One region of the Kitasatospora sp. NPDC101108 genome, then DNA from elsewhere that is predicted to be linked to it. Evidence: predicted binding sites of a transcription regulator. Region 1 holds the regulator's gene; the other holds the start of a gene.

What was found. The regulator HrcA, encoded in region 1, represses chaperone genes, less so after heat shock. The targets are predictions, from matches to a motif close to TTNGCACTCNGNNNNNCNGAGTGCNAA.
Region 2: the regulator HrcA is predicted to act here: its motif matches at 11,885-11,911, upstream of groL (chaperonin GroEL).

Annotation. Positions count from the first base shown of each region.
Region 1 is NZ_JBVJLM010000002.1:649,006-664,672, forward strand. Features, by position in the region: gene ACZ6Z8_RS07810 (RDD family protein) at 1-748, opposite strand, end outside; gene ACZ6Z8_RS07815 (S41 family peptidase) at 866-4,120, opposite strand; gene ACZ6Z8_RS07820 (16S rRNA (uracil(1498)-N(3))-methyltransferase) at 4,192-4,941, opposite strand; gene dnaJ (molecular chaperone DnaJ) at 5,035-6,177, opposite strand; gene hrcA (heat-inducible transcriptional repressor HrcA) at 6,251-7,285, opposite strand; gene htpX (zinc metalloprotease HtpX) at 7,553-8,473, shown strand; gene pspAB (PspA-associated protein PspAB) at 8,506-9,090, shown strand; gene ACZ6Z8_RS07845 (DUF3097 domain-containing protein) at 9,114-9,947, shown strand; gene hemW (radical SAM family heme chaperone HemW) at 10,088-11,317, opposite strand; gene ACZ6Z8_RS07855 (AMP-dependent synthetase/ligase) at 11,374-13,296, opposite strand; gene ACZ6Z8_RS07860 (ABC transporter ATP-binding protein) at 13,608-15,341, shown strand; gene ACZ6Z8_RS07865 (ABC transporter ATP-binding protein) at 15,464-15,667, shown strand, end outside.
Region 2 is NZ_JBVJLM010000003.1:646,393-662,059, forward strand. Features, by position in the region: gene ACZ6Z8_RS11230 (helicase-associated domain-containing protein) at 1-2,282, shown strand, start outside; gene ACZ6Z8_RS11235 (hypothetical protein) at 2,300-2,551, opposite strand; gene ACZ6Z8_RS11240 (DNA repair helicase XPB) at 2,703-4,340, shown strand; gene ACZ6Z8_RS11245 (hypothetical protein) at 4,347-4,505, opposite strand; gene ACZ6Z8_RS11250 (HelD family protein) at 4,797-6,842, shown strand; gene ACZ6Z8_RS11255 (copper homeostasis protein CutC) at 6,885-7,571, opposite strand; gene ACZ6Z8_RS11260 (hypothetical protein) at 7,628-8,566, opposite strand; gene ACZ6Z8_RS11265 (PadR family transcriptional regulator) at 8,563-8,916, opposite strand; gene ACZ6Z8_RS11270 (HD domain-containing protein) at 8,980-9,606, shown strand; gene ACZ6Z8_RS11275 (hypothetical protein) at 9,637-9,993, opposite strand; gene groL (chaperonin GroEL) at 10,107-11,729, opposite strand; gene ACZ6Z8_RS11285 (cold-shock protein) at 12,073-12,276, opposite strand; gene ACZ6Z8_RS11290 (ubiquitin-like small modifier protein 1) at 12,827-13,105, opposite strand; gene thrC (threonine synthase) at 13,132-14,412, opposite strand; SAM riboswitch class I at 14,430-14,565, opposite strand; gene ACZ6Z8_RS11300 (glucosyl-3-phosphoglycerate synthase) at 14,709-15,667, shown strand, end outside.

The DNA of each region.
Region 1 (15,667 bases):
GCCGCCCGACCGCCTGCTGGTACTCCTGCAGGTGCTTCCAGCGCACCGAGCGCATCCCGACGACGTCCCCCTCGGACAGGTCGAAGTCCTCGGAGATGAGGACCACCGCCAGGAAGACGAAGCCGACCAGCCAGCGCCGGGTCAGCCGCCATGTGTTGGGACGCATCACCCGCTTGCGGCGCACCACCCGCATCGCCAGGATCCCCTTGCCCACACTGAAGCCGGTCAGCCGTGCCAGCACCACCTGGTTGAGGAAGGAGGCGAGCAGGCCCGCTCCCAGGAACGCCACCCAGAACGGCACCACCGGGCTCTGGACGGCGGCGTGGCCGGCCGCGTGCACGACGGGCTTGGCGTGCTTCGCGGTGTTGTCGTCGGCGATGGCGGTGGCGAAGCCGAGGCCGAAGGCGAGGACGAAGTCGAGCACGATCGCCAGGAACCGCCGTCCGGCGTACGCCTCCGGGGGGCACGGCGGCAGTGCGGGCTGCGCCTGCGGGTAGGGGTCCTGCCCGTGCGGCTGCTGGGCCTGCGGGTACGGCTGCGGTTGCGGGTACGGCTGGGGCTGGGGCTGGGGCTGGGCGTACGGCTGGGGCTGGGCGTAGGGCTGCTGGGCCTGCGGGTACGGCTGCGGAGGCTGGGCGTACGGCCCCTGGCCGTACGGGTTCGCCCCGTAGCCGTTCGGCGGACCTTGCGGGTGCTGCGGATCCTGCGGGTACTGCGGGTACTGCGGCGGCGGGTAGCCCTGGGCCATGGTGTGCTCCCCCGTGAGCTGTCGGTCAGATCAAGATCGCGATCAAGGACAGCCCCGCATCCTACCCACGCCCCGGGGCGGGAGGTCGGCCCCGACCTCCCGCCCCGGGCACCGCCGCTACGCCCAGGGCAGCCGCGGCCCCGAGCGGGCCGGGGTGCCGGCCAGGGTCTCCAGGGCGATCCGCACGCCCTCGGCCAGCTGGGGGTCCTCGCCGGCCGCCCAGTGGTGCGGGGCGAACGGCACCTCGACGTCCGGGTCGACGCCGTGGTTCTCCAGGCCCCAGCCGTAGTTCTCCAGCCACATCGCGTACTTGGGCTGGGTGACCAGGGTGCCGTCGACCAGCTGGTACCTGCTGTCGATGCCGATCACCCCGCCCCAGGTGCGGGTGCCGACCACCGGGCCGATCCCGAGCGCCTGGATGGCGGCGTTGACCACGTCGCCGTCCGAGCCGGACAGCTCGTCGGCGAGCGCGACCACCGGCCCGCGCGGGGCGTCCATCGGGTAGGGCACCGGGTGGTCGGTGTCCCGGATCGCGTACCAGCCGACGATCCGCCGGGCCAGCTTCTCGATCACCAGCTGCGAGGTGTGGCCGCCGCGGTTCTCCCGGACGTCCACGATCAGGCCCTCCCGGGCCATCTCGGTGGACAGGTCGCGGTGCAGCTGGGCCCAGCCGGCCGTCTGCATGTCGGGGATGTGCAGGTAGCCCAGCCGGCCGCCGGACAGCTCCCGCACCGCGGCCCGCCGCCCGGCCACCCAGTCGTGGTAGCGCAGCGCCTCCTCGTCGGCGAGCGGGACGACCACGGGGTGGCGCTGGTCGGTGCCGTCCTTGCCGGCCACGGTCAGCTCGACCGGCTGCCCGGCGGTGCCGGCCAGCAGCGGGGCCGGGCCGGTGACCGGGTCCACCGGGCGGCCGTTGACGGCCAGCACGGCGTCGCCCGGCCGGACGGCGGCGCCGGGAGCGGCCAGCGGCGAGCGGGCCCGGGGATCGGAGGACTCGCCGGGTAGGATCCGGACGATCCGCCAGCGATCGCCGTCCTTGACCAGGTCGGCGCCCAGCAGGCCCTGGCGCCGGGCGGGTTCGGTGTAGCGGCCGTAGGGGACGACGTAGGCGTGCGAGGTGCCGAGTTCGCCGTGCACCTCCCAGAGCAGGTCGACCAGTTCGTCGTGCGAGCCGACCCGCTCGACCAGCGGCCGGTAGCGGTCCAGGATCCCGGCCCAGTCGAGGCCGCCGAGGTCCGGGCGCCAGAAGTTGTCCCGCATCAGGCGGCCGTTCTCGGCGTACATCTGCCGCCACTCGGCGGCCGGGTCGACGGTCACCCGCAGCCGGGTGAGGTCGACGGCGGTCTCGTCGTCCTCGCCGCCCGCCTTGTGGCCGGCCGGGACGATCCGCAGCTCGCCCTCGTCCAGCACGGCCACCCGGGTGCCGTCCCCGCTGACCGCGAAGCCGTCGACCCCGTGCACCAGTTGCTCGGCCCGGCGCTTCCTGAGGTCGAAGCGCTCCAGCACCGGGCGGGGCCGCTCGTCCTCCAACGAGGCCGCCTCGTCGCCGAGTTCGCCCAGCAGCGGCGCCCTGGTCCACAGCACCCCGTCCTTGGCGGCGCGCAGCGTGTGGAAGCGGCCGCCCTCGACCGGGAACGGCAGGATCCGGTCGACGATGCCGTCCAGGTCCACCCTGGTGGCCGGCGCGGCCCCGTCCGCGCCCTCCTCGCCGTCCGCCTTGCGGGCCCTGGGCTCGTCCTCCTCCCCGCCCGGCGGGCGACCGGCCCGCTGCGGCCCGAACGGGGACGGCGTGTCCGCGGCGAGGGTGACCAGGTACGGGCGGCAGCCGTTCGGGAAGGACAGGTCGAAGGCGTGCGCGTCGTAGACCGGGTCGAAGTTGCGCACCGACAGGAAGGCCAGGTAGCGGCCGTCCGCGGTGAAGGCCGGCGAGGTGTCGACGAAGCGCTGCTGGGTGACCTCGCTGACGGTGCGGGTGGCCAGGTTCGCCAGCACGATCTGGCGCAGCGAGTACGGGCCCATCCGGTGCACCGGGCGGGACCAGGCCAGCCAGGCCGAGTCCGGGCTGAACGCCAGCCCGCTGACCTCGCCGTCGGTGCTGCGGTCCAGCTCGTGCACGGCACCGTCGGCCAGCGCGACCAGCAGCACCCGGCCGTCGTGCACGCCGAGCGCCGCCTGCTTGCCGTCCGGGGAGACCACCAGCGAGTTGACCCGGCCCAACCGCCCGGCGGCCAGCCGGCGCCGCTCGGGCTCGTGGACCGCGGGGGCGTACTCCAGGGCGTCCTCGCCCTCGGCGTCGGACACCCACAGCACGCCCTGGCCGCCGTCCTCCCCCGGCACCACCCGGACCAGCCGGGCGCGCACGCCCGGGGTCTCGTCCAGCACCCGGGCCGGGCCCTCCCGGTGGGTCAGCCAGTGCACGCTGCCGCGCACCACCACGGCGCTGGCCCGGCCGGTGCGGTCGGGGGCGGCGGACTCCAGCCAGTGCGCGGCGGGCACCGGGCGGGGGCGGCGGCCGGTGCGCGGCCCGGCCAGCCGGATGTCCAGGCGGCGGGGCACGGCGGTGTCCAGGTCGTCCAGCAGCCAGAGGTCGCCGGCCCGGTGGAAGACCACCCGGGTGCCGTCGGTGGCGGCGTTGCGGGCGTAGAAGCCGTCCGGGTCGGTGCTGTGGCGGCGCAGGTCGGAGCCGTCCGGGCGGCTGGACCACAGCTCCCCGACGCCCTCGTGGTCGGACAGGAAGGCGATCCGGCCGCCCGGCGCCCCCTCGCCGGCGACCCACAGCGGGGAGTCGAGCTGCCCGTCCAACTCCTCGTGGACACGGGTGAACCGGTCCCGCCCGATCCACAACTTGCCCGCCCGGCCGCCCCGGTAGCGCTTCCACCAGGCCGGCTCGCGGTTGTTGACGGTCACCAGCAGCGCGCGCTCGCCGTCCGGCTCGAAGGCCAGGCCGCCGACCGGCCCGTACGGCAGCCGCGCCGCCTCGCCGCCGTCCAGCGGGACGGCGTGCGCCCAGGTGCGCCGCACGCCGGAGCCGCCCGCGCCGGTGGTGGCGATCGGGCGTCCGTCCGCGGTCCAGCCCTGCACCCGGGTCTCGCCGTTGCCCCAGTACGTCAGCCGCCGGGACGGCCCGCCGTCGACCGGCACCACGTGCACCTCGGGGGCGCCGTCCCGGGTGGAGGTGAAGGCGATGAGCCGCCCGTCCGGGGAGAACCTGGGGTGGTGCACCGGCAGGTGATCGGCGGTCAGCCGCCAGGCCCGGCCGCCGTCCAGCGGGGCGAGCCACAGGTCGTCCTCGGCGACGAAGGCGACCAGGTCACCGTGCAGATGGGGATGGCGCAGATAGGCGCCCGGGGAGGTGCTCACGGAGTCCGTCACCCGGTCAGCGTAAGCAGGTGCGGGTACGAGCCGCTCCGATTTCCCGAGAACTCCGGTCGGGCGCGCGGGAGTTACGCCCAGCGGCCGGTGCGCCCCAGCAGCAGCGCCCCGGCGGCCACCCCGGCGGTCGAGGTGCGCAGCACCGAGGGACCCAGCCGGTACGGCGCGGCGCCCGCCTCGGCGAAGGCGGCCAGCTCCTCCGGGGAGACCCCGCCCTCCGGGCCGACCACCAGCACGATGTCCCCTTCGGCGGGCAGCGCGGCCTGCGCCAGCGGCTCCGCGCCCTCCTCGTGCAGCACGGCGGCCAGGGCGGCCTGGGCCAGCAGCGGCGCCAGCTGCCGGGTGGTCATCGGCTCGCGCACCTCGGGGAAGCGCAGCCGGCGGGACTGCTTGCCCGCCTCCCGGGCGGTGGCCCGCCACTTGGCGAGCGCCTTCGCGCCGCGCTCGCCCTTCCACTGGGTGATGCACCGGGAGGCGGCCCAGGGGACCACCACGTCCACGCCGACCTCGGTCATGGTCTCCACGGCCAGCTCGCCGCGGTCACCCTTGGGCAGCGCCTGGACCACCACGATCCGCGGCACCGGCTCCGGCTCCCGCCGCACGGCCTCCACGGTGACGTCGATCGCGTCCTTGCCGAGCACCTCGGCGACGGTGCCGTCCACGCCCAGGCCCAGCCCGTCCGCCAGGGTCACCGCCTCGCCGGCCGTCAGCCGCTTCACCGCCGCCGCGTGCCGCCCCTCCGCGCCGTCGAGCCGCACCACGGCCCCGGGCGCGGCGGCGGCGATCCGCTCGGTCTCGACGACGAAGACGGGCGCGGTCATGAGGGGGACCTTTCCGGAAAGGGGCCTGCGGCCGAATGGGGACAACACGGAAGGGGTGCCGGGGAACCGCCCCCGGCACCCCTTCCGGGACGGCTACCGGCCGTTGAAGGCGTCCTTCAGGCGCGAGAACAGGCCCTGCTGGCCCGGCGCGAACTGGCCGGACGGCCGCTCCTCGCCGCGCAGCATGGAGAGCCGGCGCAGCAGCTCCTCCTGCTCGGCGTCGAGCTTGGTGGGCGTCTGCACCTCGACATGCACTATCAGGTCGCCGCGGCCGCCCCCGCGCAGGTGGGTGATGCCCCGGCCGTGCAGCGGGATCGACTGGCCGGACTGGGTGCCGGGCCGGATGTCGACCTCCTCCAGCCCGTCCAGGGTCTGCAGCGGCACCTGGGTGCCGAGCGCGGCCGCCGTCATCGGGATGGTGACGGTGCAGTGCAGGTCGTCCCCGCGCCGCTGGAAGACGCTGTGGGAGGTCTCGGCGATCTCGACGTACAGGTCGCCGGCCGGGCCGCCGCCGGGGCCGACCTCGCCCTCGCCGGCCAGCTGGATCCGGGTGCCGTTGTCCACACCGGCCGGGATCTTGACCGTCAGGGTGCGGCGGGCCCGCACCCGGCCGTCGCCGGCGCACTCGGGGCACGGGGTCGGCACGACGGTGCCGAAGCCCTGGCACTGCGGGCACGGACGGGAGGTCATGACCTGGCCCAGGAAGGACCGGGTGACCTGGGAGACCTCGCCCTTGCCGCGGCACATGTCGCAGGTCTGGGCGGAGGTGCCGGGGGCCGCGCCCTCACCGTTGCAGGTGGTGCAGGTGACGGCGGTGTCGACCTGGAGTTCCTTGGTGGTGCCGAAGGCGGCCTCCTCCAGGGTGATCTCCAGCCGGATCATGGCGTCCTGGCCGCGGCGGGTGCGCGAGCGCGGGCCGCGCTGGCCGGCCGCGGCGCCGAAGAAGGCGTCCATGATGTCGGAGAAGCCGAAGCCCGCCGCGCCGGCGCCGAAGCCGCCCGCGCCACCGCCGCCGCCGGGCGACAGCGGGTCGCCGCCGAGGTCGTAGACCTGGCGCTTCTGCGGGTCGGAGAGCACCTCGTAGGCGGCGTTGATCTCCTTGAACCGCTCCTGCGTCTTCGGGTCCGGGTTGACGTCCGGGTGCAGTTCGCGTGCCAGGCGCCGGAACGCCTTCTTGATCTCGTCCTGCCCCGCATCCCGTCGGACGCCGAGTACCGCGTAGTAGTCCGTGGCCACCAAATGCTCCGCTTGTTCCGCCTGTAGTAGTGCGACTGGACACCGCCGCCGGACATCCGGCGACGGCTGTTTGCTACGACTCGGCCAGGATCTGGCCCACGTACCGTGCCACCGCTCGCACCGCCCCCATTGTGCCCGGGTAGTCCATCCGGGTCGGACCGATCACACCCAGTTTGGCCACGCTCTCGTCGCCCGAACCGTAGCCGACCGAAACGACCGAGGTGGAATTCAGCCCTTCGTACGCGTTCTCCCGCCCGATCCGGACCGTCATCGCGGCGTCCGCGGTCTCACCCAGGAGGCGGAGCAGGACGACCTGCTCCTCCAGTGCCTCCAGCACCGGCTGGATGGTGAGCGGGAAGTCGTGCCCGAAGCGGGTCAGGTTGGCCGTGCCGGCCAGCATGATCCGCTCCTCGTTCTGTTCGGCGAGCGCCTCGAACAGCGTCGCCAGGACCGTACTGACGGTCGGCCGGTCGGCCTGCTCGAAGGCCGCCGGCAGCTCCTCCAGCAGGCCCGGGACGTCCGGCAGCCGCTGGCCGGCCGCCCGCGCGTTGATCCGCGACCGCAGGTCCGCCAGCACCGTCTCGCCGACCGTGCCCGGGCAGTCGATCATCCGCTGCTCGACCCGGCCGGTGTTGGTGATCAGCACCAGCATCACCTTGGCCGGGGCCAGCGCCACCAGTTCGATGTGCCGGACGGTGGAGCGGGTGAGCGAGGGGTACTGCACCACGGCGACCTGCCGGGTCAGCTGGGCGAGCAGCCGCACCGTGCGTCTGACCACGTCGTCCAGGTCCACGGCGCCGTCCAGGAAGTGCCGGATCGCCCGGCGCTCGGGGGAGCTCATCGGCTTGATCTCGGCGAGCCTGTCGACGAACAGCCGGTAGCCCTTGTCGGTGGGGATGCGCCCGGCGCTGGTGTGCGGCTGGTGGATGTAACCCTCCTCCTCCAGCGCCGCCATGTCGTTGCGGACCGTGGCCGGGGACACCCCCAGGTTGTGCCGCTCCACCAGGGCCTTGGAGCCCACCGGCTCCTCGGTGCCCACGTAGTCCTGGACGATCGCGCGCAGCACGGCGAGCTTGCGGTCGTCCAGCTGGCGGACCTCACCGGCCATGGGGCACGCACCTCCGTCTTCGCACGTTGTCCGTCTGTGATGCTGCGAGCCGCTCCTCGGACGGCCCCGACCTTGGCACTCTGCACGGACGAGTGCCAAAACCGTACCTGCCAGTGTACGGCCCGGGTCCTACCGCAGGAACGGCCCGGCCGGGGTGATCCTCCCCGCAGTTCCGGACGGCCGCCACGACACTCCGCGTGCGGGGGTGGTGCCCCGGGGCCGTCCGGGTGGCAGCATCGAAAGCGACGGTGAACGGAGGAGCAAGAGATGTCGAGCTCGGGCCAGCACACCCGCTTCGCACCCGACCGCGGCCTGACCAGCCGCATGGTCGCGACGATGTTCGTGATCGGGCTGCTGTACGTCGGTTTCACGGGCCTGCTGATCGCGCTGCTGCGCGGGGCCTGGCCGCTGATCGTGCTGATCTCCGGCGGGCTGTTCGTGGCCCAGTTCTGGTTCAGCGACAAGATCACCGAGCGGGCCATGGGCGCCCGGCCGGTGACCGAGGAACAGTTCCCCCAGCTGCACGGCACGATCGACCGGCTCTGCGCCCTGGCTGACATGCCCAAACCCCGCGTGGCGGTCGCCGACAACGACATGCCCAACGCCTTCGCCACCGGCCGCAACCCGCAGAACGCCGTGGTCTGCGTCACCACCGGCCTGCTGCGCCGGCTCGAACCGGAGGAGCTGGAGGGCGTCCTGGCGCACGAGCTGTCGCACGTCGCCCACCGGGACGTCGCGGTGATGACCATCGCCGGCTTCCTCGGGGTGCTCGCCGGGGCGATCACCCGGATCGCGATGTACGGCGGGTTCATCGGCGGCAACCGCAACAGCAACGACCAGAACGCGGCCATCGCGGCGCTGGTCATCCCGCTGGTGTCGATGGTCGTCTACGCCATCAGCTTCCTGCTCACCCGGCTGCTCTCCCGCTACCGCGAGCTGGCCGCCGACCGGGCCGCCGCCCAGCTCACCGGCCGGCCCAGCGCCCTGGCCTCCGCCCTCACCAAGGTGACCGGGCAGATCGCCGCCATCCCCACCGAGGACCTGCGCCGCTCCCAGCCCTACAACGCCTTCTACTTCGCCCCGGCGCTGAGCGCCCGGGAGACCGCCTCCCAGCTGTTCTCCACCCACCCGACGCTGGAGAAGCGACTGGCGCAGCTGGCGAAGATCTCCGAGCAGCTCGGCCGCTGACCCGTTCCGACCCCGTTCACGAAAGGACCGACGTGGGATTCCTGGACGCCCTGTTCGGCCGCACCAAGCCCGTCAAGCCCGACCTCGACCAGCTGTTCGGCGTACCGTCCGCCGCGCTCACCCTGGAGGCCGGGGCCGGGTTCCTGCCCACCGGGCTCGGCTCGGTCTGCTTCGCGGCCGTCGAGGGCGCGGCCTTCGTCCAGGTGGAGCAGCAGGTCCGGGCGCTGCTGGACGCCGACACCGAGCGCGGCGGCGTGCCGGTGGAGGCCTCCAAGGACGGCTACGGCTACTCCTGGCTGCTCGCCCGGCACACCCCCGAGGAGCTGCCGGAGCTGGTGAACGACCTGCACGCGGTCAACAGCGAGCTGGAGGCGAACGGCTTCGGGCCGCAGCTGCTCTGCTCGCTGGTGGGCTTCCGCAACGGGGAGGGCCAGTCGCTGGCCCTGGTCTACCTCTACAAGCGGGGCACCTTCTACCCCTTCGCCCCGATGCCCGGCGGCGGGGAGCGGCGCAACAGCCCGCTGGAGCTGCAGGTCAACGCGATGCTGGCGAACGACCTGCGGCTGGAGAAGGACCTCGGCCGCTGGTTCCCGGTCTGGGGCGCGCCGGGCCTCTGACGGACCGTCCTATAGTCGCCCCCATGCGCAGCCACCAGTACGGACCCGACCTCACCCCGCCGTGGAAGAAGCAGCAGCCGGCACCCGAGGTGCCCGCCGAGCGGGACCTGGTGGTCGAGGAGGCGGCCACCGGCTACTGCGGGGCGGTGGTGCGCTGCGAGAAGACCGCCGAGGGCTTCACCGTCACCCTGGAGGACCGGTTCGGCAAGCACCGGGTCTTCCCGCTGGTGCCGCGCGGCTTCCTGCTGGAGGGCCGGGTCGTCACCCTGGTCCGCCCCGCCGCCCCGGCCCCCTCCCGCGGCCCGGGCCGTACGGCCTCCGGCTCGGTCGCCGTCCCCGGCGCCCGGGCCCGGGTCGCCCGGGAGTCCCGGATCTACGTCGAGGGCCGGCACGACGCCGAGCTCGTCGAACGGGTCTGGGGCGACGACCTGCGCGTCGAGGGCGTCGTCGTCGAGTACCTCCGGGGCATCGACGACCTCCCCGCGATCGTCGCCGACTTCGCCCCCGGCCCGGGTCGCCGCCTGGGCGTCCTGGTCGACCACCTGCTCCCGGGCACCAAGGAGCACCGCATCGCCGCCCGGGTCACCGGCGAGAACGTGCTGGTCGTCGGCCACCCCTACATCGACATCTGGCAGGCCGTGAAGCCGTCCAGCGTCGGCATCCCCGCCTGGCCCGCCGTCCCCCGCGGCGAGGACTGGAAGGAGGGCACCTGCCGCCGCCTGGGCTGGCCGGTGGACACCCCGGCCGCCTGGAAGCACATCCTGTCGAAGGTGAACTCCTACAAGGACCTGGAACCCGAACTCCTGGGCCGGGTCGAGGAGTTGATCGACTTCACGGCCCTGCCGGGCCAGGAGTAGGTCTGGAACTCCGAGGTGTCCATGGTGATGTCGAGCAGGTCCACCCGAATCGGGTCACCTCTCGAAGATCCCGGTCATCCGATCATCGATGGCGGTCATCGCACGCTTCCTCCGACGGCTGACGCCCACGTCGACGGATGTCAGTCCACCAGGTCACGCACGACCGCGTCCGCCAGCAGACGGCCCTGGAGGGTGAGGGCGGCGCGGCCCCGCTCGTAGGACTCCTCGGCGAGGAGGCCGTCGGCCAGGGCCTTGGCGGCGGCCTTGCGGCCCACGTCGGTCAGCAGGTCGAGCGGGACGCCCTCCACCAGGCGCAGTTCCAGCAGGATGCGCTCCACCCGGCGGTCCTCGTCGCTGAGCACCTCGCGGCCCTGGGCCGGGGTGCGGCCCTCCGCCAGGGCCCGGGCGTAGGCGGCGGGGTGCTTGGCGTTCCACCAGCGGACGCCGCCGACGTGGCTGTGGGCGCCCGGGCCGGCGCCCCACCAGTCGGCGCCGGTCCAGTACAGCTCGTTGTGGCGGCAGCGGCCCTCGGGGGTGGTGGCCCAGTTGGACACCTCGTACCAGGAGTAGCCGGCCGCGGCGAGGGCCTGCTCGGCGATCAGGTAGCGGTCGGCGTGCACGTCGTCGTCGATCATCGGCAGCTCGCCGCGCTTGACCCGGGCGGCCAGCTTGGTGCCCTCCTCGACGATCAGGGAGTACGCGGAGACGTGGTCCGGCCCGGCACCGATCGCGGCGTCCAGGGAGGCCCGCCAGTCGTCGTCGGACTCGCCGGGGGTGCCGTAGATCAGGTCGAGGTTGACGTGCTCGAAGCCGGCCGCGCGGGCCTCGGCCACGCAGGCCTCGGGGCGGCCCGGGGTGTGGTGGCGGTCGAGCAGCTGCAGGACGTGCGGGCGGGCGCTCTGCATGCCGAAGGAGATCCGGTTGTAGCCGCCCTCGCGCAGCTCGGCCAGGTACGCCGGGTCGACGGACTCCGGGTTGGCCTCGGTGGTGACCTCGGCGTCCGGGGCGAGTCCGAACTCCTCGCGCAGCGCGGCGAGCATCTTCACCAGGTCGCGGGCCGGCAGCAGGGTGGGGGTGCCGCCGCCGAGGAACACCGTGCGCACCGGCAGGTCGACGTCGCCCAGCACCCTGCGGGCATGCCGGATCTCGGCGACCACGTTGTCCGCGTAGGTCTCCTGCGAGGCGACCGCCCCGGAGGAGCGCAGCTCGGTGGCGGTGTAGGTGTTGAAGTCGCAGTAGCCGCAGCGGCTGGCGCAGTACGGCACGTGCAGGTAGAAGCCGAACGGCCGCCGGCCCAGCCCGGCGAGGGCGTCGGTGGGCAGGGAACCGTCGGACGGCACCGGTTCGCCGTCGGGGAGTGCGGAGGGCATGACCCCATTGTCCCGTACGGCCCGCGAACCCCGCGCGGACCGTACGGGAACGGGGATCAGGCCTCGTTGGCGCCCGCGTACATGGCCGCCACGGCGTCCGCGTAGGTCCGCTCGACCACCGGGCGCTTGATCTTCAGGCTGGGGGTGAGCTCGCCGTGCTCGATGTCGAGGTCGCGCGGCAGCAGGTGGAACTTCTTGATCGTCTGCCAGCGCTGGAGGTCGCCGTTGACCCGCTTGACGAAGCCCTCGATCAGCTGGTGCACGGCCGGCTCGACGGCCAGCTCGGCGTAGCTCTTCCCGGCCAGGCCGTGCTCGGCGGCCCACGGCAGCAGCACCGACTCGTCCAGGCCGATCAGCGCGGTGCAGTAGTTGCGGCCGTTGCCGATCACCAGGATGTTGCTGACGAACGGGCAGACCGCCTTGAACTTGCCCTCGACCTCGCTGGGCGCCACGTACTTGCCGCCGGAGGTCTTGAACAGGTCCTTCTTGCGGTCGGTGATCCGCAGGAAGCCGTCGGGGCTCAGCTCGCCGATGTCCTCCGTGTGGAACCAGCCGTCCGGCTCCAGCACCTCGGCGGTCTTCTCCGGCAGGTCGTGGTAGCCGCGCATGACACCGGGGCCGCGCAGCAGGATCTCGCCGTCCTCGGCGATCCGCACCTCGGTGCCGGGCAGCGGGCGGCCGACCGTGCCGATCCGCACGTCCTCCTTGCGGTTGACGCAGGAGCCGGCGCTGGTCTCGCTCAGCCCGTAGCCCTCCAGGATCGGCACCCCGGCGCCGAGGAAGAAGTAGCCGATCTCGGGGGCGAGCGCGGCGCTGCCGGAGACGGCACCCCGCAGCCGGCCACCGAAGGCCGCCCGGATCTTCGCGTACACCAGCTTGTCGGCGAGCGCGTGCTGCAGCCGCAGGCCGAGCGGGGCGCTCTCGGCGCCGGTGGCGATCCGGCTCTCCTGGACCACCCGGGCGTACTCGCGGGCGACCTGGGCGGCCCACATGAAGATCTTGTACTTGGCGCCGCCCTCGGCCCGGGCCCGGCCGGCGATGCCGTTGTACACCTTCTCGAAGATGCGCGGCGCCGAGGCCATCACGGTGGGCCGGATGACCGGCAGGTTGTGGATGATCCGGTCGACCCGGCCGTCCACCGCCATCACGTGGCCGGTGGCGATCTGGCCGGAGATCAGCGTCTTGCCGAAGACGTGCGACAGCGGCAGCCACATGAACTGCACGTCGTCGGGGCCGAGCAGGCCGCTGGCCTCCTGGGCCCGGCCCTCGTACGCCCAGCAGTCGTGCACCAGGCGCACGCCCTTGGGGCGGCCGGTGGTGCCGGAGGTGTAGATGAGGGTGGCGAGCTGCTCCCGGTCGAGCGCGGCCACGGCCTTCTCGACGGCGTCCGGGTGCTGCTCCAGGTACTCGGCGCCGCGCCGTTCCAGCTCGGCCAGGGTCATCAGGTCGAGACCGGCCGTCTCGGGGGCCTCGGCGGGGGCGTCGAAGAGGATCACGGTGCGCAGCTCGGGCAGCTGGTCGATGTGGTCGACGGCCTTGGCCAGCTGGGCGGCGTTCTCGGCGAACATGGCCCGGGAGCCGGAGTTGGAGAGGATGAAGGCCGTCTCGTCCGCGTTGGTGCTCGGGTAGATCGTGGTGATGGCCGCGCCCGCGCACATCGCGCCGAGGTCGGTGAGGATCCATTCGAGCCGGGTGGAGGCGGCCAGTGCGACCCGGTCCTCCGGCTGGATGCCGAGCGCCATCAGGCCGGCGGCCACCGCCTTCACCCGGACGGCGGTCTGCGCCCAGGTGAGCGAGCGCCACTGCTCGGCGCCCGGCGCGCCGTCCGCGGCCTGGTCGTCGACCGCCACGGGGTGGCGGTAGGCCTCGTGGTTGGGCGTCGCGGCGACGCGTTCCAGGAACAGGTGGGCGACGGAGGCCGGACGCCCGGCGACGATGTCGGCTTTGCCGGAGTCGATCAGGGACTGCGCGGAACTCAACGAGGACCTCCGGGGGCGGGTGGCCGTCTGAGGGATTGTCGCGGCGTCCGTGGGGGCGGCCGCCGGGCCCGTTAACGTGAGCGGTACCGGTCAGTAACAAGGGCGTAGTCAGCAGCCTAGGGGGAAACCGGTCATTCCGTAAGGGGGCGAATCCAGCTGGCACGCCCCCGCGGGGCCGGTGCCCGGACCCGCCGCGACAATGGCAAAGGCCCGGCAAACCTCAGCCGGACAGCCCCGGAATCGTCTGTACGACGCCACGGAACACCGAGAATTGGGGTGCGAACCCGACCGGCGACGACAAGAGTGGGCCAGTGCTGATCAGACTGCTCCGGGCGTACCTGCGCCCGTACTCCCGACCGATCACCATGCTGGTGGTCCTCCAACTGGTATCCACGCTCGCGGCGCTCTACCTGCCGACACTCAACGCCGACATCATCGACAAGGGCGTGGTCAAGGGCGACACCGGCTACATCCTGCGCCTCGGCGCCGTCATGATCGGCGTCACCCTGGTGCAGGCGCTGTGCTCGATCGGCGCCGTCTACTTCGGCGCCCGCACCGCGATGGCCTTCGGCCGCGACGTCCGCGCCGCCGTCTTCGAGCGGGTGCAGAGCTTCTCCGCCCGCGAGGTCGGCCAGTTCGGAGCCCCCTCCCTGATCACCCGCACCACCAACGACGTCCAGCAGGTCCAGATGCTGGCCCTGATGAGCTTCACCCTGATGGTCGCCGCCCCGATCATGTGCGTCGGCGGCATCATCATGGCGCTCAACCAGGACGTCCCGCTCTCCGGACTCCTGCTCGCCGTCATCCCCGCGCTCGGCGTGGTCGTCGTCCTGCTGGTGCGCGCCCTGCGGCCGAAGTTCCGCAGCATGCAGGTGAAGATCGACACCGTGAACCGGGTCCTGCGCGAGCAGATCACCGGCATCCGGGTCATCCGCGCCTTCGTCAAGGACGGCCACGAGCAGGCCCGCTTCGCCGACGCCAACGAGGACCTCACCGACACCGCCAGCCAGGTCGGCCGGCTGATGTCCGTCATGTTCCCGGCCGTGATGCTGGTCGTGAACGTCTCCAGCGTCGCCGTGCTCTGGTTCGGCGCCCACCGCATCGACAGCGGCGACATGGAGATCGGCGGGCTCACCGCCTTCCTCTCCTACCTGATGCAAATCCTGATGAGCGTCATGATGGCCACCTTCATGTTCATGATGGTGCCGCGCGCCGAGGTCTGCGCCGAACGCGTCCAGGAAGTCCTCGGCACCTCCTCCAGCGTCGTCCCGCCCGCCGCCCCCGTCACCGAACTGCTGCGCCGCGGCCACCTCGAACTGCGCGACGTCGACTTCCGCTACCCCGGCGCCGAGGCCTCGGTGCTGCGCGGCATCGACCTCACCGCCCGCCCCGGCGAGACCACCGCCATCATCGGCTCCACCGGCAGCGGCAAGTCCACCCTGCTCGGCCTCGTCCCCCGGCTCTTCGACGCCACCTCCGGCCAGGTCCTGCTCGACGGCGTGGACGTGCGCGAACTCTCCGCCGACGCCATCGCCGACAGCATCGGCATCGTCCCGCAGAAGCCCTACCTGTTCACCGGCACCGTCGCCAGCAACCTCCGCTACGGCCGCCCCGACGCCACCGACGAGGAACTCTGGCACGCCCTGGAGATCGCCCAGGCCAAGGAGTTCGTCGAGAAGCTCGCCGAGGGCCTGGACGCCCCCATCGCCCAGGGCGGCAGCAACGTCTCCGGCGGCCAGCGCCAGCGCCTGGCCATCGCCCGGGCCCTCGTCCGCAGGCCCGACGTCTACCTCTTCGACGACTCCTTCTCCGCGCTCGACTACGCCACCGACGCCAGGCTGCGCAAGGCCCTCGCCCGCGAGACCGCCGACGCCACCGTCCTGATCGTCGCCCAGCGCGTCTCCACCATCCGCGACGCCGACCGGATCATCGTCCTCGACGAGGGCGCCGTCGTCGGCACCGGCACCCACCACGAACTGATGGCCGACAACCCGACGTACCGGGAGATCGTGCTCTCCCAGCTCACCGAGCAGGAGGCGGCGTGACCACCCAAGGAAAGCCCGCCGCGAGCCCCGACGGCAAGCCCGCCGGAAAGCCGCAGGACCGGCTGCCCAGCGACTCCCAGGCCGCCGCCGCCCGCCGCGGACCGGCCGGACCGGGCCGCTTCATGGGCGGCCAGGGCGCCGAGAAGTCCATGGACTTCAAGGGCTCCGGCAAGCGCGTCCTCGGACTGCTGCGCCCCGAGCGCAAGCTGCTGATCGGCGTCCTGGTGCTCGGCGTCCTCGGCATCGGCTGCGCCGTCACCGGCCCCAAGATCCTCGGCGACGCCACCGACCTGATCTTCGCCGGCGTCATCGGCGCCCGCTTCCAG
Region 2 (15,667 bases), on a different contig from region 1:
CCCTCCAGGTCGCCGAGGCGCTGGCGACCTGCCCGGACGGCACCGGCCTGGCCACCGTACGGACGCTGCTGACCGGCCCGTCCAAGGTCAAGCCGCACCCCGGCGCCACCCCGCTCACCCCGGCCGACCGGTCCGCCGTCGCCGCCGCCCTCCCCCGCGCCGTCGCCACCCTGCGCGACCGGGCGCTGCTCTGGGGCCCGGACAACGGCCTGCGGCTGGTCCTCGCCGTCCGCGAGGCGCTCGCCCCGACCGCCGCCAACCCCGGCCGCACCGGCCTCGGCCCCACCCTCGCCGAGGCGACCACCGGCATGTCCCCGGCCCGGCTGCAGCAACTGCTCGCCTCCGCCGGACAGCCCGCCACCCCCGACCCGGTCAGCGCCGTCGCCGCCCTGACCGCCCTGCTCACCGACCGCACCCGCTGCGCCGCGCTGCTCGACACCGCCCCCGAGCCCGCGCTGCGGCTGCTGGAGCGGCTGGTCTGGGGCCCGCCCACCGGCACCGTCCCGGACGCCACCCGCCCGGTCACCGCCGAGGACGCCCAGAGCCCGGTCGAATGGCTGCTCGCCCGCGGCCTGCTGCTGCCGACCAGCCCGGGCAGCGTCGTGCTGCCGCGAGAACTGGCCCTCCACCTGCGCGGCGGCCGCACCCACCGCACCGTCGAACCGCTCCAGCCCGAACCCTCTCCCGCCGCCGCCCCGCGCGATCCACAGGCCGTGGACAGCGCCGCGGCCGGGCAGGCGCACACCGCCGTCAGGACCGTCGAGGAACTGCTGGAGGCCTGGGGCCTCAACCCCCCGCCCACCCTGCGGGCCGGCGGCCTCGGCGTACGGGACCTCAAGCGCGCCGCCCAGACCCTGGAGACCACCGAGCAGCAGGCCGCCTTCTGGCTCGAACTCGCCTACACCGCAGGCCTGCTGGCCCCCGACGGCGAGGCCGACGAGTGCTGGGCGCCCACCCCCGGCTACGACAGCTGGCTGCAACTGGACACCGCCGAGCGCTGGGCCGTCCTGGCCGGCGCCTGGCTCGCCGCCACCCGCGTCCCCGCGCTCACCGGCACCCCGGACGGCAAGGGCAAGCCGCGCGCCGCCCTCGGCCCCGAACTCGACCGCACCCTCGCCCCGTCCGTCCGCCGCGCCGCGCTCGCGCTGCTCGCCGAACTGCCGCCCGGCACCCCGGCCACCGCCGAGGAACTGCTGCCCACCCTGCGCTGGCAGCGCCCGCTGCGCGGCGGCCCGACCGGCCCCGACGGCCGCGAACTGCGCGACGACCTCACCACCTGGACCCTCGCCGAGGCCGAACTCCTCGGCATCACCGGCCGCGGCGCCCTCGCCGCCCCCGCCCGCGCCCTGCTCACCGCCGAGTCCGACCCGGCCGAAGTCCTCGCCCCGCTGCTGCCGCAGCCGCTGGACCACGTGATCCTCCAGCCGGACCTCACCGCGATCGCCCCCGGCCCGCTGCTCACCCCGCTCGCCCAGGCGCTCGCCCTGTGCGCCGACATCGAGTCCAAGGGCGGCGCCACCGTCTACCGGTTCACCCCGGCCTCCGTCCGCCGCGCCCTGGACGCCGGACGCACCGCCGCCGACCTGCAGACCTTCCTGGGCCGGCACAGCCGCACGCCCGTCCCCCAGCCGCTCGCCTACCTGATCGACGACGTCGCCCGCCGGCACGGCATCCTGCGGGTCGGCGCCGCCTCCTCCTACCTGCGCTGCGACGACCCCTCCCTGCTCAACGAGGTGCTCGCCGACCGCCGCGCCGCCGACCTGCGGCTGCGGCTGCTCGCCCCGACCGTCCTCGCCTCCCAGGCCGCCCCGGACGTCCTGCTCGCCGCGCTGCGCACCATGGGCTACGCCCCGGCCGCCGAATCCGCCGAGGGCGACGTCCTGATCACCCGGCCGGACAGCCACCGCACCCCGCCGCGCACCGCCCCCACGCCCGTCCCCGACGGGCCGCCCACCCCCGACGACACCCTCCTCGCCGCCGCCATCAAGGCCATCCGGGCCGGCGACCGCGCCGCCACCGCCACCCGCCGCGAGCCCACCCCGGACCCGCGCCAACTCCCCCGCACCGCCGCCGCCGAGACCCTCGCCGCCCTCCAGACGGCCGTCCTGCTCGGCGAACGGATGTGGATCGGCTACCTCAACGCCGAGGGCATCGCCAGCCAGCGGATCATCGACCCGGTCAAGGTCGAAGGCGGCTTCGTCACCGCCTTCGACCACCACGCCGACGAACTGCGCACCTTCGCCCTCCACCGCATCACCGGCGTCGCGGAGCTCGACGAGTAAGCGCGGATGACCGGGCGTCAGTGCCCCCTGGCCTCCTTCATCTTGTCCTTGACCGCCTGGTCCGCCAGGCTGCCGATCTGGCTCTGCCCGACCGGCATCGAACCGCCGGTGACGGTGTCCGCGAGCAGGAATCCGGGCGCCGCCAGCAGACCGCCCGGCCCCTCCCCGATGCCCGCGAGGGCATGGGCGGAACCGGCCGACGAGGCCGTGGCGGCGAGGGCCGTGCCCATCAGGGCGAGGGCGGTGAGAACACGCTTGGAGGTCTTCATGACCAGCTCAACGAGCGAGCCCGGACCGGGGTCACTCGCAGCGGCCTCCCGCGCACCGCGCCGAATGAGCGACACTGGAGGGTCTGCGCCAATCCGGACCGCCGGACCAGCCGGCCGATCCAGCCTGTCAGCCAGTGGAGGGCTCCCCCGCGTGAACGACGGACCGCTCATCGTCCAGAGCGACAAAACTCTTCTCCTGGAGATCGACCACCCCAAGGCCGGCGACTGCCGCCGCGCCATCGCGCCGTTCGCCGAACTGGAGCGGGCCCCCGAGCACGTCCACACGTACCGGGTGACGCCGCTCGGACTGTGGAACGCGCGGGCCGCCGGGCACGACGCCGAGCAGGTGGTGGACGCCCTGGTGACGTACTCGCGCTACCCGGTGCCGCACGCGCTGCTGGTGGACGTGGCGGACACCATGGGCCGGTACGGGCGGCTCCAGCTGTCCAAGCACCCCACCCACGGGCTGGTGCTGACCACCACCGACCGCCCGGTGCTGGAGGAGGTGCTGCGCTCCAAGAAGATCGTCCCGCTGGTCGGCGCCCGGGTGGACCCGGACACCGTGGTGGTGCACCCCTCCGAGCGCGGGCAGATCAAGCAGGTGCTGCTCAAACTCGGCTGGCCCGCCGAGGACTTCGCCGGGTACGTGGACGGCGAGGCGCACCCGATCGACCTGGACGAGAACGGCTGGCAGCTGCGCCCGTACCAGGCGCAGGCCGTCGAGGGCTTCTGGCACGGCGGCTCCGGCGTGGTCGTGCTGCCCTGCGGCGCCGGCAAGACGCTGGTCGGCGCCGCCGCGATGGCGCACGCCAAGTCGACCACGCTGATCCTGGTCACCAACACCGTCTCGGCCCGCCAGTGGAAGCACGAGCTGGTCAAGCGCACCTCGCTCACCGAGGACGAGATCGGCGAGTACAGCGGGACGAAGAAGGAGATCCGCCCGGTCACCATCGCCACCTACCAGGTGATGACCACCAAGCGGAAGGGCGTGTACGCGCACCTGGAGCTGTTCGACGCCCGCAACTGGGGCCTGGTGGTCTACGACGAGGTGCACCTGCTGCCCGCGCCGGTGTTCAAGTTCACCGCCGACCTCCAGGCCCGCCGCCGGCTCGGCCTGACCGCCACGCTGGTGCGCGAGGACGGCCGTGAGGGCGACGTGTTCAGCCTGATCGGCCCCAAGCGCTTCGACGCCCCGTGGAAGGAGATCGAGGCACAGGGCTACATCGCGCCCGCCGACTGCTGCGAGGTGCGGGTCACCCTGACCGACTCCGAGCGGCTCGCCTACGCCACCGCCGAGCCCGAGGAGCGCTACCGCTTCTGCGCCACCACGGCGACCAAGCGGCGGGTGGTGGAAGCGCTGGTCAGGAAGCACGAGAAGGACCAGACGCTGATCATCGGCCAGTACATCGACCAGCTCGACGAGCTCGGCGAGGTCCTGGACGCCCCGGTGATCAAGGGCGAGACCAGCAACGCCCAGCGCGAGAAGCTCTTCGACGCGTTCCGGAACAAGGAGATCAGCGTCCTGGTGGTCTCCAAGGTCGCGAACTTCTCCATCGACCTGCCCGAGGCGACGGTGGCCATCCAGGTCTCCGGGACCTTCGGCTCCCGCCAGGAGGAGGCCCAGCGCCTCGGCCGCGTCCTGCGCCCCAAGGCGGACGGGCACGCGGCGCACTTCTACTCGGTCGTCGCCCGGGACACCGTGGACCAGGACTTCGCCGCCCACCGCCAGCGCTTCCTGGCCGAGCAGGGCTACGCGTACCGGATCATCGACGCGGACGACGTGCTGTAACGGGACTCAGAACCGGACACCGTCGCGCCCGAGGAAGATCACGCGCGCGGCGGTGTCCAGGGCGATGCCGAGGTTGCGGACGGCGGTGCTCAGCGGGTTGCGGTGACGGCCCTGGACGGCGGTCGCGCCGGCCGGGGTGGTGCGGGATTCGTTTCGACTGCTCATGTCTTCAACGGTAGGCACCCGGCCGGCCCACGGCATCACTCCAAAGGCCGCATCCGGCGTGCCGGCCGTCCTCCTCCCGGTGTACGGGAGCCCCGAGACCTGCGGGGCTGGAACCCTGAGACGGACGGGTCTAAGATCGTCCGCCTGCCCCCTCCCGAACCGTGGTACCTGGCGGTGTCCCGCAGGCAGCCGGGGGAGGCGCCGACCGCACGGCAACCGGTCGGCCCGTACACCACCGTGAGCTCCATCGATCCGCTGCGCCCGCGACCGGGGCAGCCGGGAAGGTTCGCTGTGCCCGCCACCCCCACCACCGACCCCCTCCAGCGCGAACGCGACCACCTGGCCGCGTCCCGGTCCGCGCTGCGAGCGATGCGCGAGGACGTCGAGTCGCTCGACCTGCGCAACGTGACCGGCACCTGGGTGTCCGCCGTCATCCTCCAGAACCAGATCGAGGCCAGGATCGCCGCCCTGGCCGACCTCTCCGACACCCCGCTGTTCTTCGGCCGCCTCGACTACCTTCACGCGGTCAGCGAAGAGCTGAGCGAGGGCGGCGGCGGGGAGAGCTTCTACATCGGCCGCCGCCACGTCCACGACGCCGACGGCGACCCGATGGTGATCGACTGGCGCGCGCCGGTCTCCCAGCCGTTCTACCGGGCCAGCCGCGCCGAGCCGATGGACGTCGAACGACGCCGCCGCTTCGGCTACACCGGCGGCGAGCTCACCGCCTACGAGGACGAGCACCTCACCGACCCGGCCGAGACCGACACCGCCTCCGCCCTGCTCGCCGCCGAGATCGAGAAGCCCCGTGTCGGCCCGATGCGCGACATCGTCGCCACCATCCAGCCCGAGCAGGACGAGATCGTCCGCTCCGACATCACGGGCACCATCTGCGTCCAGGGGGCGCCCGGCACCGGGAAGACCGCCGTCGGCCTGCACCGCGTCGCCTACCTGCTGTACGCGCACCGCGAGCGCCTGGCCCGCACCGGCACCCTGGTGATCGGCCCGAACAACGCCTTCCTCTCGTACATCGAGCAGGTGCTGCCCGCCCTCGGCGAGCTGGAGGTCGCCCAGGCCACCGTGCAGCAGCTGGTCGCCCACGTCGAGGTGCGGGGCGAAGACGACCCGGAGGCGGCCCGGCTGAAGGGCGACGCCCGGATGGCCGAGGTGCTGCGCCGCGCGGTGCGGGCCGGCATCACGCTGCCCACCGAGCCCTGCGTGGTGGTCCGCGGCTCCCGCCGCTGGCGCGTGCCGGTGTACGAACTGGTCGAGATCATCGAGGAGTTGAAGGGCCGCGACATCCGCTACGGCGCAGCCCGGGACGCCCTGCCGCAGCGCATCGCGCACGCCGTGCTGCTGAAAATGGAGCAGGGCGGCGAGGCCCCGGACGACCGGGTGCAGGACGCGGTGGCCCGCAACAGCGCGGTCAAGGCCGTGGTCAAGGAGTGCTGGCCGGCCGTCGACCCGGCCAAGCTGGTGCTGCGGCTGCTCTCCGAGCCGGAGTTCCTGGCCGAGTGCGCCGAGGGCGTGCTGACCGCCGAGGAGCAGCGGGCCGTGCTGTGGCCCAAGCCCGGCCGCTCGGTGAAGACCGCCCGCTGGACGCCGGCCGACGCCGTCCTGGTGGACGAGGCGACGGACCTGGTGCAGCGCACCCCCTCGCTCGGGCACGTGGTGCTGGACGAGGCCCAGGACCTCTCCCCGATGCAGTACCGCGCGGTCGGCCGCCGCTGCACCACCGGCTCGGCGACCGTCCTCGGCGACCTCGCCCAGGGCACCACCCCCTGGGCGACGGCGAGTTGGCCGGACGCCCTGCACCACCTGGGCAAGCCGGACGCCCACGTGGAGGAGCTGACCAAGGGCTTCCGGGTGCCCGAGGAGGTCATCGCCTACGCCTCCCGGCTGCTGCCCGCGATCGCCCCCGGCCTGGCCCCGGCGACCTCGGTCCGCGACGCCCCCGGCTCGCTGGTGATCCGCCCGGTCACCGCCTGGGAGGACGCCGTCCTGGACGCCTGCCGGGAGGCGCTGAAGAACGAGGGCTCGACCGGCCTGATCGCCGCCGACGCCCGGATCCCGCGGCTCGCCGAGCTGCTCACCGGGGCCGGGCTGCCGTTCCTCTCCCCCGGCACCGAGACCAGCAGCGAGACCCGGCTGACCCTCGTCCCGGCCTCGCTGGCCAAGGGTCTGGAGTACGACTACGTGGTGCTGGACGAGCCGGCCGCGGTGATCGCCGGCGAGCCGGACGAGCGGACCGGCCTGCGCCGGCTGTACGTCGCGCTCACCCGCGCCGTCTCCGGCCTGACGGTGCTGCACGGCGAGCCGCTGCCCGAGCAGCTCCGGTAGCGCGGAAAGGGGCCGGCAGGAACCGGCCCCTCTTCCGTGGCTTCAGGCGTCGATCAGCGCCCGCCACTCGGCGACCCTGGCCGCGTCGACCGGCGTGTGCCAGCCGTCGACCCGCACCGCGCCGCCGACGTGGAAGGCGTCGAAGCCGTCCGCCCGCAGTTCCTTGAGGTGCTCGGCCCGCAGACCGCCGCCGATCAGGATGCGCTGGGTGTAGCCGGGCTCGCCCGTACGGGCCAGTTCGGCGGCCAGCACCTCGCGCCCGGCGTCCACCCCGGCGGCCGCACCGGAGGTGAGGAAGGTGTCCAGTCCGGGCAGCGCGCCGACGGCGGCGCGCAGGGCGGCGCGGTCGGCGCCGTGGTCGATCGCCCGGTGGAAGGTCCAGCGGCAACCGGCGATCGCCTCGGCCACGGTCGTGGTCGCGGCCAGGTCGACGGCGCCCTCGGCGTCGAGGAAGCCGAGGACGAACTCCTCGGCCCCCTCGGCCCGCAGCGCGGCGGCCCGGGCGCACAGCTCGTCCAGGTCGCCGGGGGCGAAGCCGTCCCGGATCCGGAGCATGACGCGCAGCGGGATGCCGACGGCGGCCCGGATCCGGGCGAAGTCCTCGACGGACGGGGTGAGCCCGTCGGCGGCCATGTCGGTGACCAGTTCGAGCCGGTCGGCGCCGCCCGACTCGGCAGCCTGGGCGTCCTGGGGCGTCAGCGCGATGACTTCCAAAATTGGTCTAGACATATGAGACAGCCTGCCACATGCGACCGCCCCCGGCGAGACCGCACCCCGCTCCGGCCTCAGGCCGGCTGCCGCCCACCCGGCCCGGCCGGACCCCGGCGGCGACCGACCAGCACCAGCGCCACCGCCGCCACGACCGTGAGCCCGGCCATCGGCAGCAGCTTCCAGGCCCCGCCCTCCTGCTGCCAGAGCGCGTGCAGGTTGACGCTGAACGTCCACGGCAGCGCCGCGAGCCCCGGAACCGCCACCAGGTACCAGCCGCGCACCACCGCCAAGGCCATCAGCAGCGGGACGACGATCATCAGCGCCCGCCACTGCGGGTCCAGGTGGTACCAGCTCGTGTAGACGTTGTCCGCGAACGCCACCACCGGGGTCAGCGCCGCCGCAGCCAGCAGCAGGCCGCGCTCCCGCCAGCTCGGCACCGGCAGCGCCTCCTTGGGCGCGGCCAGCAGCACCAGGGCCCAGAGCACGAACGGCCCGTCCCACTGGAAGGATTCCAGGAACACCCACAGCGGCTGGGTGACCTCCGGACGGGTCGCCACCCAAACGAGTTCCACCACCGCGGCCAGCGCCGACACCCCGGCCAGCACCTTCGCCACCGTCCACCGTCCGAGCAGCGCCGCGACGGCGGAGAGCATCGCCGCACCCAGCAGCGCCCAGTGGGGCAGGAAGAGCAGCAGCCCCCACCCCCCGTGCGGCACGCCGGACGCCAGGTAGCTCAGCAGCGCCCCGCCCGCCGCCAGACCTCCGGCGGCCCCGGCCACCAGCGGAGCGGCCAGCGCCGTCAGCCGCCCGCCGGCGGAGGTGGAGGTCAGCCCGGTCCGCATCCGCAGGCCGTACGCGCCCAGGTCGAGCAGCTCCCGGAACTTGGCCATCGGCCCGGCCCCGGCGGTCGTGTCAGCGAAGACCAAGGCCAGCTCGTCCCCACGTTCGCGGCGGTAGCGCCCCGGGTACAGCGCCAGCGCCGTCCGTACGGCGAAAACGGTCGCATCACTCATGCGAAGGCCCCCCTGACCCTCGGGTTGGCAACGGCGACGGACAGCCGCCGCTCGGCCTCCGCGGCCACGGCCCGCAGCCGCTCGGCCTCGGTGGCCAGGGCGCCCCGACCGGCGTCGGTCAGCGCGTAGGTGCGCCGGGCGCGGCCGTCCACCACCTCCTCGGCGGCGACCTCGATCAGGCCCTGGCCCAGCAGCCGGTCGAGCGCCCCGTAGAGCGTGCCGGTGCGCATCTTGACCCGGCCGTCGGAGATCGCGGCGATCTCCTGGATGAGCGCGTAGCCGTGTCTCGGGGCATCGGCCAGCGCGGTGAGCAGAAGCAGCGTGGGCTCCTGCATGGAGCGTTCTGTCATGTGACTACATATATCGCCGACCGGCACATCCCGTCCACCGGAACGACCCGACAGAATGTGCCCATGCCGACCGAGGACCTGCTCACCGCCTGGACCGCCCTGCTCAACCGCTGCGGCGCCACCGACGACCCCGAACCGTACGGACAGGAGCTGCTGCGCCGCTGGTCCGAGCCCCAGCGGCGCTACCACACCGCCGAGCACCTGCGAGCGGTACTCCGGCACATCGACGACCTCGCCGACCAGGCCGTGGACCCGGACGCCGTCCGGCTCGCCGCCTGGTTCCACGACGCCGTCTACCGCCCCGACCGCACCGAGAACGAGGAGCGCAGCGCCGCCCTGGCCGTCCGCGCGCTGACCGCCGCCGGACTGCCCGCCGAACGCGTCGCCGAGGTCGAGCGGCTCGTACTGCTCACCGTCACCCACGACCCGGCCCCCGGCGACCGCGACGGCGAGGTGCTCTGCGACGCGGACCTCGCCGTCCTCGGCGGCACCCCCGAGGCGTACGCGGCCTACGCGGCCGCCGTCCGCGAGGAGTACGCCTTCGTCCCGGAGCCGGACTTCCGTGCGGGCCGGGGCGCCGTCCTGCGCCGGCTCCTGGCCCTGCCCGCGCTCTACCGCACCCCCGCCGCCCGCGAGCGCTTCACTGCGGCCGCCCGCACCAACCTGACGGCCGAACTCGGAACCCTCTAGGTCCGGCAGGACCCGCCGGACAGGCCCTGGCTAGCGGAGCTCCCCCACCGGCGCCACCACCACGCCCTGCTTGCCGCACACCCAGTGCGGCTCCGGCCCCAACTCGGGCTCCACGCCCAGCGCGTGCGGGTCCCCGTCGGCCGCGCAGGCGGTGCACAGCGGCCAGCGGCCGTACGCCTCCAGCAGCGCGTCCTGGACGTCCTGGGCGACCAGCCCGAGCACGTACTCGGTGCCGTCCGGCCACTGCTCCAGCCACCAGCGGCGGTGGGTGACGGCCTGCTCGACCAGCGAGACGACGGCGGCGTCCGCCACGTCCCGCGCGGTGAGGTCGGCCAGGATCAGTGCCCGCGCGTTGTGCAGGGCGGTCTCGATGTCGTCGGAAGCCATCCGCCCATCCTCTCGTGAAACCCCCGCGGCCCGGAAACGCCGCGTGGGCGGCCCCCCGAAGGGAGCCGCCCACGCGGACGAGGAGTCAACCGACCCGATCGGAACGATCAGGATCAGAAGTCCATGTCACCGCCCGGCATGCCGCCGCCGGCGGCCGCGGCGGCCTTCTCCGGCTTGTCGGCGATGACGGCCTCGGTGGTGAGGAACAGCGCCGCGATGGAGGCGGCGTTCTGCAGCGCGGAGCGGGTGACCTTGGCCGGGTCGATGATGCCCTCGGCGACCAGGTCGACGTACTCGTTGGTGGCGGCGTTCAGGCCGTGACCGGCGGGGAGGTTGCGAACCTTCTCCACCACGACGCCACCCTCCAGGCCGGCGTTGGTCGCGATCTGCTTGATCGGGGCCTCCAGCGCGACCTTGACGATGTTGGCACCGGTGGCCTCGTCGCCGTCCAGCTCCAGCTTGTCGAAGGCGACACCGGCCTGCAGCAGGGCGACGCCACCACCGGCGACGATGCCCTCCTCGACGGCGGCCTTGGCGTTGCGGACGGCGTCCTCGATGCGGTGCTTGCGCTCCTTGAGCTCCACCTCGGTGGCCGCGCCGGCCTTGATGACGGCCACGCCGCCGGCCAGCTTGGCGAGGCGCTCCTGGAGCTTCTCGCGGTCGTAGTCCGAGTCGCTGTTCTCGATCTCGGCGCGGATCTGGTTCACGCGGCCCGCGACCTGCTCGCTGTCGCCGCCACCGTCGACGATGGTGGTCTCGTCCTTGGTGATGACCACCTTGCGGGCGGTGCCCAGCAGGTCGATGCCGGCGTTCTCCAGCTTGAGGCCGACCTCCTCGGAGATGACCGTGCCACCGGTGAGGATGGCGATGTCGCCGAGCATGGCCTTGCGGCGGTCGCCGAAGCCCGGGGCCTTGACGGCGACGGACTTGAAGGTGCCGCGGATCTTGTTGACGACCAGGGTCGACAGGGCCTCGCCCTCGACGTCCTCGGCGATGATGACGAGCGGCTTGCCGCTCTGCATGACCTTCTCCAGCAGCGGGAGCAGGTCCTTGACCGAGCCGATCTTGGAGTTGGCGATGAGGATGTACGGGTCCTCGAAGGTCGCCTCCATGCGCTCCAGGTCGGTGGCGAAGTAGGCGGAGATGTAGCCCTTGTCGAAGCGCATGCCCTCGGTGAGCTCAAGCTCCAGGCCGAAGGTGTTGCTCTCCTCGACGGTGATGACGCCTTCCTTGCCGACCTTGTCCATGGCCTCGGCGATCAGCTCGCCGATCTGGGTGTCGGCGGCGGAGATGGAGGCGGTGGAGGCGATCTGCTCCTTGGTCTCCACGTCCTTGGCCTGGGCCAGCAGCTGGTCGGAGACGGCGGCGACGGCCTTCTCGATGCCGCGCTTCAGGGCCATCGGGTTGGCGCCGGCGGCGACGTTGCGCAGACCCTCGCGAACCAGGGCCTGGGCGAGCACGGTGGCGGTGGTGGTGCCGTCACCCGCGACGTCGTCCGTCTTCTTGGCGACCTCCTTGACGAGCTCCGCGCCGATCTTCTCGTACGGGTCCTCGAGCTCGATCTCCTTGGCGATGGAGACACCGTCGTTGGTGATCGTGGGGGCGCCCCACTTCTTCTCCAGCACGACGTTGCGACCCTTGGGGCCGAGCGTGACCTTCACTGCGTCGGCGAGCTGGTTCATGCCACGCTCAAGGCCGCGGCGAGCTTCCTCATCAAAGGCGATGATCTTGGCCATCAGAAGTGGTCCTCCGGGACACGGTCGACTGCTCGGACCAAGGGGTGCCCGCGACGGACGGCCCTGGTGCGCGGAGGTCCATTCCCTGCCGCTCCCGGGGGCCTCACCGACCCGGTCCGCTGTCACTCTCACACTGTGAGTGCTAACGCCAATGATTAGCACTCCGGGTGGTCGAGTGCAAGCCCAATCGCCAACCCGCGAGCCGTCCTCCGGACCCGCACCGACTCCGGCGCGAACTCCCGCGGGAACGCGAACGGGCCCGTACGACGCGTGTCGTACGGGCCCGTCGAGAAGCGAGTGGTCACCAGCCGAGGGCCGCGCCGAGCTCCTGATTCGGAAGGGGTCAGACCGCCGCGCGGACCATGTCCGCCTGCGGGCCCTTCTGTCCCTGGGAGATCTCGAACTCGACCCGCTGGCCCTCCTCGAGGGTGCGGTAGCCGTCCATCTGGATCGCGCTGTAGTGGACGAAGACGTCCGCACCACCGTCGACCGCGATGAAGCCGTAGCCCTTCTCCGCGTTGAACCACTTGACGGTGCCCTGAGCCATTCCGAACTCCCCTAGTGCTGTGCTGGCCCTTCACGGTCCCGCAGGTCGCGGGCCCGGGTCTGGTTTGGAGGCCGGCCCGGGGAACCCCCCCTGGGCGCAGCCGTGCACGCCGCAATCCTCCGCACGGGAACACCGGACGGCTTCCGTGAGCGGGTGATTACGTCGACCGCCGCTGAATGTATCCGGATCGACGCCCTCTGCAACAGGGTCAACCGCCGGGAATTCCGCAGCCCCGTCAAGAGACAACACCGAACAAATCGGGAGGAACTCGGCATTCCGCGCCGGACATAGCGGACGAATTACCCAAATGCCTGCAGGAATTCTGACATCTGCCTGACATGTTTGACGGGCCGGTCCCAGCGTCCGGACGCCCTCGGGCGAAGTGCCCCGCGAACCGGGAAGGGACGCCCTGTTCCCAGTCGAGCCACACTCTACTCCGACTGGACCCGGAATATTCCCGCCGAAATGCAAGCGGCCGCCCGCGCGTACGGAGAGGGGAATTCCGTACGCGCGGGCGGCCGCGGAGCGGGCCGGAAGGGGCGGGAACGGCTCAGCAGCCGCCGGCCACCGCCGGAATGATCGAGACGCTCGCGCCGTCCTTGATCTCGGTCGCCAGGCCCTCGGCGAACCGCACGTCGTCGTCGTTCACGTACACGTTCACGAAGCGGCGCAGCTTGCCGGTGTCGTCCAGGATGCGGGCGGAGATTCCCGCGTGGTTCTGCTCCAGGTCGGCGATGACCTCGGCCAGGGTGGCACCCTCGGCGGTCACCTCGGCGGCGCCGCCGGTGTAGGTGCGCAGGATGGTGGGGATGCGGACGTTGGCGCTCATGGCTCTCCTAGCGGGGGTGGGGTGGTTCAGGCGGACGCGAGGCCGGCGGCGCGGAAGGAGTCCAGCGTCGGGCGGATGACGGTGGTCATCCCGGCCTCGGAGACGGCGTCCAGCGTCTTCAGGCCGTCGCCGGTGTTGATCGCGACGGTCTCCTTGGCCGGGTCCAGCCGGCCGGTCTCGACCAGCTTCTTCAGCACGCCGACGGTCACCCCGCCCGCGGTCTCGGCGAAGATGCCCTCGGTCCGGGCCAGCAGCCGGATCGCCGCCACGACCTCCGCGTCCGTGACGTCCTCGACCGCCCCGCCGGTCCGCCGGGCGATGTCCAGCACGTACGGGCCGTCCGCCGGGTTGCCGATCGCCAGCGACTTGGCGATGGTGTCCGGCTTCACCGGCTTGATCACGTCCCGGCCGGCCTTGAACGCGGCCGACACCGGCGAGCAGCCCTCCGCCTGGGCGCCGAAGATCCGGTACGGCCGGTCCTCCACCAGGCCCAGCCTGATCAGCTCCTGCAGCCCCTTGTCGATCTTCGTCAGCTGCGAGCCCGAGGCGATCGGGATGACGATCTGCTCCGGCAGCCGCCAGCCCAGCTGCTCGCAGATCTCGTACGCCAGCGTCTTGGAGCCCTCGCCGTAGTACGGCCGCAGGTTGACGTTGACGAAGCCCCAGCCCTCGCCGGCCGGGTCCCCGATCAGCTCCGAGCAGAAGCGGTTCACGTCGTCGTAGTTGCCCTCGATGCCGACCAGCTCGCCGCCGTACACCCCCGCCATCACGACCTTGCCCTGCTCCAGGTCGTGCGGGATGAAAACGCACGAGCGGAACCCGGCCCGGGCCGCCGCCGCACCCACCGCACCGGCCAGGTTGCCGGTCGAGGAGCAGGACAGCGTGGTGTACCCGAACGCCCGGGCCGCCTCGATCGCGCAGGCCACCACCCGGTCCTTGAACGAGTGGGTCGGGTTGCCGGAGTCGTCCTTCACGTGCAGCTGCGCGGTGAACCCGAGCTCCCGCCCCAGGTTGTCCGCCTTCACCAGCGGGGTCCAGCCGGGGTTCAGATTGGGCTTCGACGCCACGTCGGCCGGAACCGGCAGCAGCGGCGCGTAGCGCCAGATGGACGCGGGGCCGGACTCGATCCGCTTGCGCAGCTCCTCGGCGCCCTCGCTGCCGAACTCGTACGCGATCTCCAGCGGCCCGAAGCACTCCAGGCAGGCGAAGCTGGGGCCGAGCGGGAAGCGGGTGCCGCACTCCCGACAGGACAGCGCGGCGGCGGGGCCGAGGTCGACGGAAACAGGTGCGGCGGTGTCGATAGCCATGATGGCGGAGGCCTCTCTCCTCATCTTCCCCGTGGCACGGTCGCGCCACGGGCCGGAATTGGCACCTGTCCCGCCGGGGCCTGTCGACGACAGCCGAGCGAGAAGGTTGCCGGGACGTCAACGGGCCGTTCCCTCAGTCCCTCTGGATGAGCATGTGAAGTTATGGTTCAGCGGCGACCCCGGCGTGCAGAGGTCCGACCGCTGTACGAAGACTGTATCCGAAGGCATCCGCCCCGAAAGGGTCCGTCCGCCAAGCGAGATGGCCCGTTCCACCCAGTCCGCCGAGGAGAGTCACCGTGCCCGCCGAACCGTCCCCCGCACTCCTCCCGCAGGCGGCGTCCTGGCTCCGCCGCCGCTCGTGGAGCGCGGCCGACCGGCCGGTGCACACCCTGCTGGAGGCCAAGCGGCGCACCGGCCGCACCGTCAGCGTCGTCCTCCCCGCGCTCGACGAGGAGGCCACCGTCGGCGACATCGTCCGCACCGTCCGCCGCGAGCTGATCGAGCGGATCCCGCTCGTCGACGAACTCGTCGTGGTCGACTCCGGTTCCACCGACGACACCGCCGCCGTCGCCGCCGCGGCCGGCGCCCGGGTGGAGCACCGCGACGCGATCCTCCCCCGGCTGCCCGCCGCCCCCGGCAAGGGCGAGGTGCTCTGGCGCTCCCTCCTGGTCACCCACGGCGACATCGTCTGCTTCATCGACGCCGACCTGCGCGAGTTCGACCCGGCCTTCGTCTCCGGCATCATCGGCCCGCTGCTGACCGACGAGGGGCTCCAGCTGGTCAAGGCCATGTACGACCGCCCCCTGGAAGTGACGATGAGCGGCTCCGCCACCGGGGAATCCGCCGCGATCGTCCCCACCGGCGGCGGCCGGGTCACCGAACTCGTCGCCCGCCCCCTGCTCAACCTCCACTGGCCGGAACTCGCCGGTTTCGTCCAGCCCCTCGGCGGCGAGTACGCCGCCCGCCGCTCACTGCTCGAACGCCTGCCCTTCCCCACCGGCTACGGCGTCGAACTCGGCCTGCTGGTCGACGCACTGGAACTGGCCGGACTGGACGCCCTGGCCCAGGTCGACGTCGGCGTCCGGCACCACCGCCACCAGGACGGCCAGGCCCTCGGCCGGATGGCCGCCACCATCTACCGCACCGCCCTGGAACGCCTCGACCGCACCCACCGCCTCAAGGCCTCCGCCGACCTCGTCCACCCCCACCTCACCCAGTTCACCCGCGACCCGGAGACCCGCTCCTTCACCGCCCA